Regions from separate parts of the Zhihengliuella alba genome, predicted to be linked through region 1. Evidence: riboswitches for the same ligand, from Rfam matches in the RefSeq annotation. Region 1 holds a riboswitch; each other region holds the start of a gene.
The links. A riboswitch is a leader RNA that binds a small molecule or an ion and turns the genes downstream of it on or off. The one in region 1 is predicted to bind S-adenosylmethionine.
Positions count from the first base shown of each region.

Region 2: another riboswitch for S-adenosylmethionine. It lies ahead of ABD784_RS05450 (hypothetical protein); the one in region 1 lies ahead of ABD784_RS06560 (bifunctional o-acetylhomoserine/o-acetylserine sulfhydrylase).
Region 3: another riboswitch for S-adenosylmethionine. It lies ahead of ABD784_RS10325 (flavin reductase family protein); the one in region 1 lies ahead of ABD784_RS06560 (bifunctional o-acetylhomoserine/o-acetylserine sulfhydrylase).
Region 4: another riboswitch for S-adenosylmethionine. It lies ahead of ABD784_RS12525 (methylenetetrahydrofolate reductase); the one in region 1 lies ahead of ABD784_RS06560 (bifunctional o-acetylhomoserine/o-acetylserine sulfhydrylase).

Region 1 is NZ_BAABCJ010000002.1:167,811-169,999, forward strand. Features, by position in the region: gene ABD784_RS06560 (bifunctional o-acetylhomoserine/o-acetylserine sulfhydrylase) at 1-905, opposite strand, end outside; SAM riboswitch class IV at 1,022-1,139, opposite strand; gene ABD784_RS06565 (VOC family protein) at 1,305-1,952, shown strand; gene ABD784_RS06570 (hypothetical protein) at 2,079-2,189, shown strand, end outside.
Region 2 is NZ_BAABCJ010000001.1:1,191,573-1,193,761, reverse strand. Features, by position in the region: gene ABD784_RS05460 (App1 family protein) at 1-365, shown strand, start outside; gene ABD784_RS05455 (acyl-CoA thioesterase) at 415-846, shown strand; gene ABD784_RS05450 (hypothetical protein) at 771-1,274, opposite strand; SAM riboswitch class IV at 1,287-1,425, opposite strand; gene ABD784_RS05445 (siderophore-interacting protein) at 1,582-2,189, shown strand, end outside.
Region 3 is NZ_BAABCJ010000005.1:155,060-157,248, forward strand. Features, by position in the region: gene rplI (50S ribosomal protein L9) at 1-264, shown strand, start outside; gene ABD784_RS10320 (hypothetical protein) at 341-691, opposite strand; SAM riboswitch class IV at 881-999, shown strand; gene ABD784_RS10325 (flavin reductase family protein) at 1,051-1,572, shown strand; gene ABD784_RS10330 (hypothetical protein) at 1,588-2,025, opposite strand; gene ABD784_RS10335 (DUF1801 domain-containing protein) at 2,036-2,189, opposite strand, start outside.
Region 4 is NZ_BAABCJ010000006.1:197,213-199,401, forward strand. Features, by position in the region: gene ABD784_RS12520 (sirohydrochlorin chelatase) at 1-575, opposite strand, end outside; SAM riboswitch class I at 810-924, shown strand; gene ABD784_RS12525 (methylenetetrahydrofolate reductase) at 1,011-1,988, shown strand; gene metE (5-methyltetrahydropteroyltriglutamate--homocysteine S-methyltransferase) at 2,065-2,189, shown strand, end outside.

The sequences.
Region 1 (2,189 bases):
ATCAGGAAGGCGTTCAGCGGTGCGACCGCGGACCCGAGGTCGCGCAGCAGCTGCACGCGGGCCTTGAGGATGTAGGCCAGGTTGGCCCCGAGTGCACCGCCGACGCCGAGGTCGCGGGCGAACACCAGGCCGTTGTAGGACTCGTCCGGGGTGTTGAAGCCGGGGAACCGCTCCGGGTCGGCGGCGTAGTCGAACGTGCCGCCGTCCACGATCACGCCGGCGATCGCCGTGCCGTGCCCGCCCAGGTACTTGGTGGCCGAGTGCACGACGACGTCGGCGCCCCACTCGAGCGGGCGGATCAGGTAGGGGGTGGCCAGGGTGTTGTCGACGATCAGCGGGACGCCGACCTCGTGGGCGATCGCCGAGATCTCCTCGATGTTGAGGACGTCCTGGCGCGGGTTGGACACCACTTCGCCGAAGAACGCCTTGGTGTTCGGGCGGACCGCGGCGCGCCAGGCGTCCAGGTCGTCCGGGTCGGCCACGAAGGTGACCTCGAGTCCGAACTTCTTCAGCGTGTGCTTGAGCAGGTTCTGCGTGCCGCCATAGAGCGTGGGGCTGGCGACGATGTGGTCACCGGCCTCGGCGACGTTGAGCAGGGCGTAGGTCGTGGCGGCCTGGCCCGAGGCGAGCAGCAGCGCGCCGACGCCGCCCTCGAGGTCGGCGATCCGCTGCTCCACGGCGTCCTGCGTCGGGTTGCCGATGCGCGTGTAGATCGGCTCCAGCTCGGCGAGCGCGAACCGCGCGGCGGCGCTCTCCGCGCTCGGGAAGACGAACGACGTCGTCTGGTAGATCGGCAGGGCCCGGGCGCCCGTCGTCGGATCCGGCGTCTGGCCCGCGTGGATCTGGCGGGTCTCGAAGGCCCATGCTGCGGACTGGGTGGACGGCGTGGTGTTCTGCTCTGACATGTTGTTCCCCTCTGTGTTCCGGGGTCCGCCCGCACTCCCGCTGTGCCGTGCCGACGCCGAGGGGGCGAAGGCCGCCGGACGGTAACGGTCCGGCGGGTACAGCAGATGGGAAGGCTTTCCCGCGCTTGCCCCGCATCGTTTTCGAGCGGAGCCGGGTCTTCACCCGGGGCACCCCACCGCGAGTGTGAGGGTTGCCGGCCAGCAAACCGGGGTTTCACGCTGGCACTCATGACCTTGGTCCCCAAGTTTCGACGAAGAGGAGCCGCCGTGCAAGCCCGGTCTCAACAGCCCGACACACAGCCCGGCGCGGCCTCGGGACAGCCTCCTGCCGCGGCGTCCGGCGGCAAGTAAGGGCAGCCTAATTTCGAGACGTCCATCACATAGTGCCATCATGAGGACATGATGAGGTTGGACCATGTTTCCTATGCTTGCGGCCCTGACGGCCTGACCGCCACGGCCGACCGGATCGCTCGAGAACTCGGCATCGAATCCGTCAAGGGAGGAGTCCATCCTCGCTTCGGAACCAGGAACGTCATCTTCCCGCTGCGCAACAACCAGTACCTCGAGGTCGTCGAGGTCCTGGCCCATCCGGCGAGCGACAAGGCACCGTTCGGCCAGGCCGTCCGGGCCCGCTCGGAGATGGGCGGCGGCTGGATGGGCTGGGTCGTCGCGGTGGACGACCTGGTCCCGTTCGAGGAGCGCCTCGGCCGCAGTCGGGTACCGGGGAACCGGAAGTTCCCGGACGGCCAGGAGCTGACCTGGCAGCAGATCGGCATCAAGGGCCTGATCGCCGATCCCCAGGTGCCCTACATGATCCAGTGGGACGAGGGCACCGAGAAGCTGCATCCCTCGCAGGCCGTGGAGCGCCCAGAGGGGCAGATCGCGCAGATCTGCATCGCCGGGTCGCGGGACCGCGTGCGGGACTGGCTCGGCCGCCCGGAGCAGTCGCCGCTGGGCGACGTCACGGTCGACTGGCAGGCGCCGAACGGCGCCCCGGGCATCCTGTCCGTGTCCTTCATGACGCCGCACGGCCTGGTCACGCTCTAGAGCCCGCGCCGGGGCTCATCCCCGGCGGGCTCGCACGGCGACCGGTCCGGCTCTGGCGCGGAGCGGCCGGCAGGACTAGATTCGCCGCAGAAGAAGGCGGCGGCAGACGCAGGGGGGCGTAGGCGCATGGGGACCACCGAATCGACTCGCAGAGGGCTCGGCACGACGGCGGTCGATGCCGTCGCTGCGGCGGCCGTCTCGCCGTCCGGGCGCGGCGGGCGGCGGGCTCCCCGGCGC
Region 2 (2,189 bases), on a different contig from region 1:
GGCCGCTGCTGCTCACCGACTGGGGGCCCACCGAGGGCCGGTGGTTCCGGTCCGGCCTGCAGCACAAGGTGGACGAGCTCCGCCGCCTGGCCCGCGAGTTCCCGCACGTGAAATGGCTGCTCATCGGCGACGACGGCCAGCACGACCCGGAGATCTACGCGGAGTTCGCCAGCCGCCACCCCGGCCACGTCCGCGCGATCGTCATCCGCCAGCTCACCCCGTCGGAGGCCGTGCTCGCCGGGGGCCGCTCCTTCCACACCGTCCACGCCACCCCCGGGGTCCCGTGGGTGTACGGGCCGGACGGGGCCACCATCGCCAAGCAGCTCCGCGACCTCGGCCTCCTCGAGGAGGCCGAGGGTGAGTAGCGAGGCGGCCTCCCCGCCCGCCGGCGGCCGCGTCCCGGTCCGCGTGCCGATGCGCTGGGCCGACATGGACGCCTACGGGCACATCAACAACGTCAACATCGTCCGGATGATGGAGGAGGCCCGCATCGCGGCCTTCGGCGTCCCGGGCGGGACCGGCAGGCCCGTCAGCCAGCCCCGGGTGGACCTCTTCGCCAACGTCCCCGAGGGGACGCAGGTCCTCGTCGTGGAGCACCGCGTGCGCTACACGCGGCCGCTGGAGTACCGCAACGTCCCGGCGGAGGTGGACGTGTGGATCTCCAGTCCCAAGGCCGCCAGCTTCGACGTCAGCTACGAGTTCCGTGACGCCGTGGACGGGACCGTCTGCGTGCGCGCGCTGACCACGCTGGCGTTCTTCTCCACCGCCGATCAGCGGCTGATGAGACTGCCCGGGGAGCACCGGTCCGCGCTCGCGGCCTTCGTGGGACCGCCCGCCGTCGGATAGTCCTCCGGCGGCGGCCCGGACTTCTCCACCCCGGCGCCGAGTGCTGCGCCGGGTGCTGCGTGGCATGCGTCGAGGGGCGCCGCGGCCAGGCTCAGGGCCCGCCGGACGATCTCCCGGTGCAGCCCCCGCGCGCGGACCGCGATCTCCGGGCCGATCAGGACGCCGAGGTCGGCGTTCCAGAGGCAGCCCCGGCCGAGCGGCAGGAACCGGGCCACCGCGGCGGCGTCGTGGTGGTGCGCCTCGAACGGGGCGCCGGAGGCCGGCTGCACGGTGAACCTCCCCGTCCGGCGGTCGGCGCTCGTCACCGTGGCGGGCAGCCACTCTCGACGGTCGGCCTCGAGGACGGAGACGATCTGGGTGGTGCTGAGCGCGTGGCCGGGGGCGGGGTGCGCGCACACGGCGCCGCGGTCGGCGAAGACGACGGTCACGGGGTTTCCCTTTCGTTGCTCTTGCCCGCGCGCGTCTGCGCGGGGCCGCTTCGTCATCCGAACCACCCGTGAGACCGCCGCGAGGCGCTCTGTGAGCATGGGGTTGGTGCGCGGCCGGGTCGGAGCCCGTCGTTGGCCGCATCTCGTGAAGCTGCCCCCATCCTACAGCGGCCGCTCGGCGCGCGGGCAAGCCCTGGCACGGGAGCGATCCCGGGCCGGCGACGGTTTGCGATTCATTCCGAGTTAGGAGAGCCTAAGAACTGAGGCCCGGTCGAGTTCCCCGGGCCCGCCGACGAAGGAGTGACCGATGTCCGACGCCCGTCCAGCCCGCGGACCCAAGCCCCAGGTGGTCCTGGAGGTCCTGCGCAGCGAGCGGATCGGCGGCCACATGGTCCGGCTCACGCTCGGCGGGGAGGGCTTCGCGGCCTTCCAGGACAAGGAGGCCACCGACAAGTACGTCAAGCTCCTCTTCGCCGATCCCGAGCTCGGGCTGACCCCGCCGTACAACCTCGAGGAGCTGGCCAAGGCCCTCCCGCCGGAGCGGATGCCGGTCCGGCGCACCTACACCGTGCACGACGTCGACCACGACGCGCAGACGCTGCAGATCGATTTCGTCGTCCACGGCGACCAGGGCCTCGCCGGGCCGTGGGCCGAGCGCGCCCAGCCGGGCGACGTCGTGTGCTTCGCCGGACCCGGCGGGATGTACCTCCCGGACCCCGCCGCGGACTGGCACCTGATCGGCGGCGACGAGTCCGCGCTGCCGGCGATCTCGGCGACGCTGGCCGCGCTGCCGGCGGATGCCCGCGGCCTGGTCTGGGTGGAGGTCGTCGACGCCGCCGACGAGGTCCCGCTGCAGGCGCCGGAGGGCGTCGAGGTCCGTTGGGTCCACCGCGGCGGCCCGTTCGCCCCGGAGTC
Region 3 (2,189 bases), on a different contig from region 1:
AAGGAGCTGGCTGCGAAGCTGGCCTCCAAGCCGGTGAAGGTCCAGGTGAAGACCGGCGAGTCCGGTCGCCTGTTCGGCACCGTCAAGGTCGACGACATCGCGAAGGCCGTCGAGGCCGCCGGCCTCGGCTCCATCGACAAGCGCAAGGTCGAACTGCCGGAGCACATCAAGTCCACCGGCAACTTCGAGGCCACCGTGCGCCTGCACGAGGACGTCTCGGCGACCATCGCGCTGCAGGTCGTCCCGGCCGCCAAGAAGAAGTAGTCCGCGCGGCAGCAGCCGCTCGAGTGCTTCAGCGCCACGAGGCCCCATCCCTTCGCGGGGGTGGGGCCTCGTCGCTTTAACGGCGTCGTGCCGCCAGCCAGGCGAGGAGCCAGCCGGCCTCCACGGCCGCGTCCGCCAGGTAGATTCGGCGGATGCGCCCGGTCGACCCGTAGTAGAGGTCCACCAGCCCATAGGCCAGAGCGGAACCGATGCCGAGGCGGCGGGCCGTGCGGCGTCCCTCATCGCTCGGCGTCGAGCGCAGCAGGGCGTAGCCGACGGCGACCGAGAAGCCCGCGACCGTCTGGACGAGCCAGCGGTCCGCCTTGGGTCCGGTGACGGCCACGAAGCTGCGGTAGTGGACCAGCGGCCAGAGCCCGGCCGCCAGATCGAAGAGTCCGTGCGCCGTCGACAGCCGGATCCGTGCCATGGTGCCTCCAGTTCCCCGCTCGCACCGGGCCGGGCGGCTCCGGTGCGGCCACCCTAGCGCGCGGACCTCGTCGGCGGTACGCCTGTGCGGCCCCGTGCCCGGCGCGCCCCGGTCCCGTGTGTCGCCAGCTTGCGGAATGTTGCGTCCGTCGTTGTCACAGATCCTTCCCCGCACGTAGCGTGGGGAGCGAATCAAGAGATTCAACGTCAAGCCCTGGCTCGTTGAACGGCAACCCTCCCATTGCGGTAGTGGGGTGCTCCAGGTGATGATTCGGCCTTCCGGAACACGCCGGTGGGCAAGTACCGCGTCGCAGCCCGGCCCCTCCCGGCCGGATGGGCGCATGATCACAGGCGGTGGCCATGACTGCACCCGAATCCGACCTCTCGACCGATCTCTCCGCGGGCGCGCTGCGGCAGGCGTTCGCGCGGCATCCCTCCGGCCTGGCGGCCCTCTGCGCCGTCGTCGACGGAGAGCCGCAGGGGATCGTCGCCTCCTCCTTCACGGTCGGCGTCTCCCTGGACCCGCCGCTGGTCCTGTTCGCCGTGCAGAAGAGCTCGCGCACCTGGCCGAGGATCCGCGCCGCGCAGCGCATCGGTGTCTCCGTCCTGGGCGCGACGCACCGGGACGTGTGCCGGCAGATCGCCGCGCGGGACGGGGACCGTTTCGCCGGCGTGCGCTTCGAGTCGAGCGACGCCGGTGCCCTCTTCCTGCACGAGGCGGCGCTCTGGCTGGACTGCAGCATCGACCAGGAGGTCGACGCGGGCGATCACGCGGTGGTCATCCTCCGCGTCCACCGGCACGCGGCCCACGAGGGGCTCCACCAGCCCCTCGTCTTCCACGACTCGGACTTCGCCACGCTGGGCGCGCCCGCCTACGCCTGACGCGGGCGGCCGCCCTCAGCGGTGCTGGATGTCGTCCACCAGCCGCTTGGCGTCCGCCAGCCCCACGCCGGTGTCGCGGCGGACCTTCCTGATCGCCTCGACGACCTTGCCCTGCTGCACCAGGCTCACCACGGCGGCGTAGTCGGCCTGGCCCGCGGGACGGGTGGCGGGCACGGCGCCCGCGCCGGCCTGGGCGGTGGGGTCGTCCACGGGAGCCGTGGGGGTGCGCTGGGCCGTGGGCATCCGCTGCTGCGTCTCGTGGCGCACGCGCTCGGCCTCCCGGCGCTGCTCCTCGCGCTGCTGGACCCATTTGGCGTTGAGCCGCTGGATGTACTGCTCTTCCTCGCTGAGCTGCCCGGTGGTCGTCCGGCTGAAGACGTACCAGAGCGCGCCGACGATCCCGACGAGGACGGCGATGACGATGAGTGCTTCGAGGAGCCCGAGCGAGAACATGCTGTCCATCCTAGGCGCGTGCGTCGGCGCGGGCGCCGCCGTCGGGTCGGCGGTCCGGTGCCGGGCCGTCCGGCCCGCCGCCCGCATGCTCGTAGCCCTCCTGGACCAGCTGCCGGAGCACGTCCAGGTCGACGTCGTCGAGCTTGTTCACGTAGAGGCAGGAC
Region 4 (2,189 bases), on a different contig from region 1:
TCCGGTGTGGGAGGGGAGCCCGGTGTGGGAGGGGAGCCCGAGGCGGCGGGCCCGGTCTCGGGGGCGGCGGGGACCAGGGCGGCGGGGACCAGGGCGGCGGGGACCAGGGCGGCCAGCCCCCGCGCCAGCCGGAGGGCGGCGGCGCCGGCGGCGATCGGGGGCAGCGCCCCGGTGCTGGGACGCTGCACGACCGCGTCGGCGATGTCGTGGACGGTGTGGACGCCGTCGCAGACGAGCATCGGCAGGACCACGGCGGTCTCCCCCGCGGGCAGCGCCGCCAGGACGTCGCCCAGCCGCGGCTGCTGCACGTCCACGTAGGCCTCGTGGACCCGCACCCGGACGGCGGAGCCCGCGAGCGCCTGGCGCAGCCGGTCCTCGACGCCGGCGCGGAGCCCGTCGATCATCCCGCGGCCCTCGGGGGAGTCGGTGCCGTGGGCGACCGCGACGACGTGCACGACGCCCCGGCCGTTCCCGCCGGACGCCGGGAGGCCAGCGTGGGGCGCCGGGGGCTCCCAGCGCGGGTCCTCCCGGGGCCCTCGGCTCGGAGCGGTCGGGTGCGGATCTCGATGCTGCATGGGTGCAACCTACCGAGCGATCCGGGCCCGGGCCGCACCCGGGTGGGGTCGGCGCGGGGCCGGGTCACGAACCGTCACACGGGCTCTTTGTGACGGCCGGAGTCCCCCTCGGCCCCGGTTCTCCGCGTCACAACTGCGATTCGAGCGTCATCGGCTTTCACATTCCCGACTGTGAAGCGCCCGGGGCGGCCGTGTTTGCCGGACCGGTGCGCCGGGCCCTTACATGGTGAGCACCACCCATCAAGAGCGGCCGAGAGATCTGGATCGACGACGCCGCAGCAACCATCCGCCTCCCCGGCATCCCGGCCGGACGACGACGGAACGGTGCTACCGCCAGAAGCGATGGAGACGCATCGACGCCACGCCCTCCGCCCGGCACCCCGGGCTGCGGTGCGGCGCCGTCGTTCCTCCTTCGCGTCAATGCGAGGAGACAGAATGAGCCTGAACCACACCGCAGCGCCGCCCCCGGCGCTGTCCTACGAGCTCTACCCGCCCCGCAACGCCGAGGCCCGCGCCCGGGCCGTGGACGTCGTCGCGGAGCTCGAGGCGAGCGGCCCCGACTACGTGTCCGTCACCTACAACGGCACGCCGGAGCGGCGCCGGGCCTCGATCGAGCTGATCGGCCACCTGATCGAGCACACCCGGCTGCGGCCGCTGGCCCATCTGACCTGCGTGGGCGAGACCCGCGACTCGCTGGACCGGCTGGTCAACCACCTGGTGGCGCTCGGCGTCCGCGGCGTCCTCGCCCTGCGCGGGGACCAGCCGGAGGGCACCGACCCGGACCACCCGGCCGCCTACGGCGAGCTGCCGTTCGCGCGCTACCTCGTGGAGCTGATCCGGGAGGTCGAGGACCGCAGGTCGGCCTCGCTCGGCGCCGGACGGCTCGCGATCGGCGTCGCCGCGTACCCGACGCGCCACCCGGAGTCCCCCTCCTTCCGGCACGACGTCGAGGTGCTGCTCGCCAAGGAGCGCGCCGGTGCGAACTTCGCGATCACGCAGATCTACTTCGACGCCGCCGACTACACCGGGCTGGTGGAGGCGGCGCGGACCGCGGGCGTCACCATCCCGATCGTCCCGGGCATCATGCCGGTCAACAACGAGCGACGGCTGCTGCGCCTCTGCGAGCTCTCCGGGCTGGCCCCGGACGAGGGCCTGCGCGCCCGCCTGGCCGACGCGGCCACGGACGCCGAGCGGCACCGCATCGGCGTCGACCACGCGGCCGGGCTGGCCCAGGCCGCGTTCGACGCCGGGGCGCCAGGGCTCCACCTCTACACCTTCAACGACGCCCGCGGGCCCCTGGACGTGGTCCGGGCCCTCGGCCTGACCGGCGCCGGCATCACCGACGCCCGCGACGGCGCCGACTACGGCGACGTGCACGCGCTCGTCGGCGCAGCCCGGCTCGCCAACGCCTGACCGCCGCCACCGAACCACCCACCGACCACCGACATCCCTTTCCCGCACCACCCTTTCCCGCACGAAGGAGCACGCCATGACCACGTTCCCCGCCGCCACCATCCTCGGCTACCCGCGCATCGGCCCGAACCGCGAGCTGAAGAAGGCCGTCGAGGCCTACTGGGCCGGCCGCATCGACGAGGCCGCCCTCGACGCGGCCTC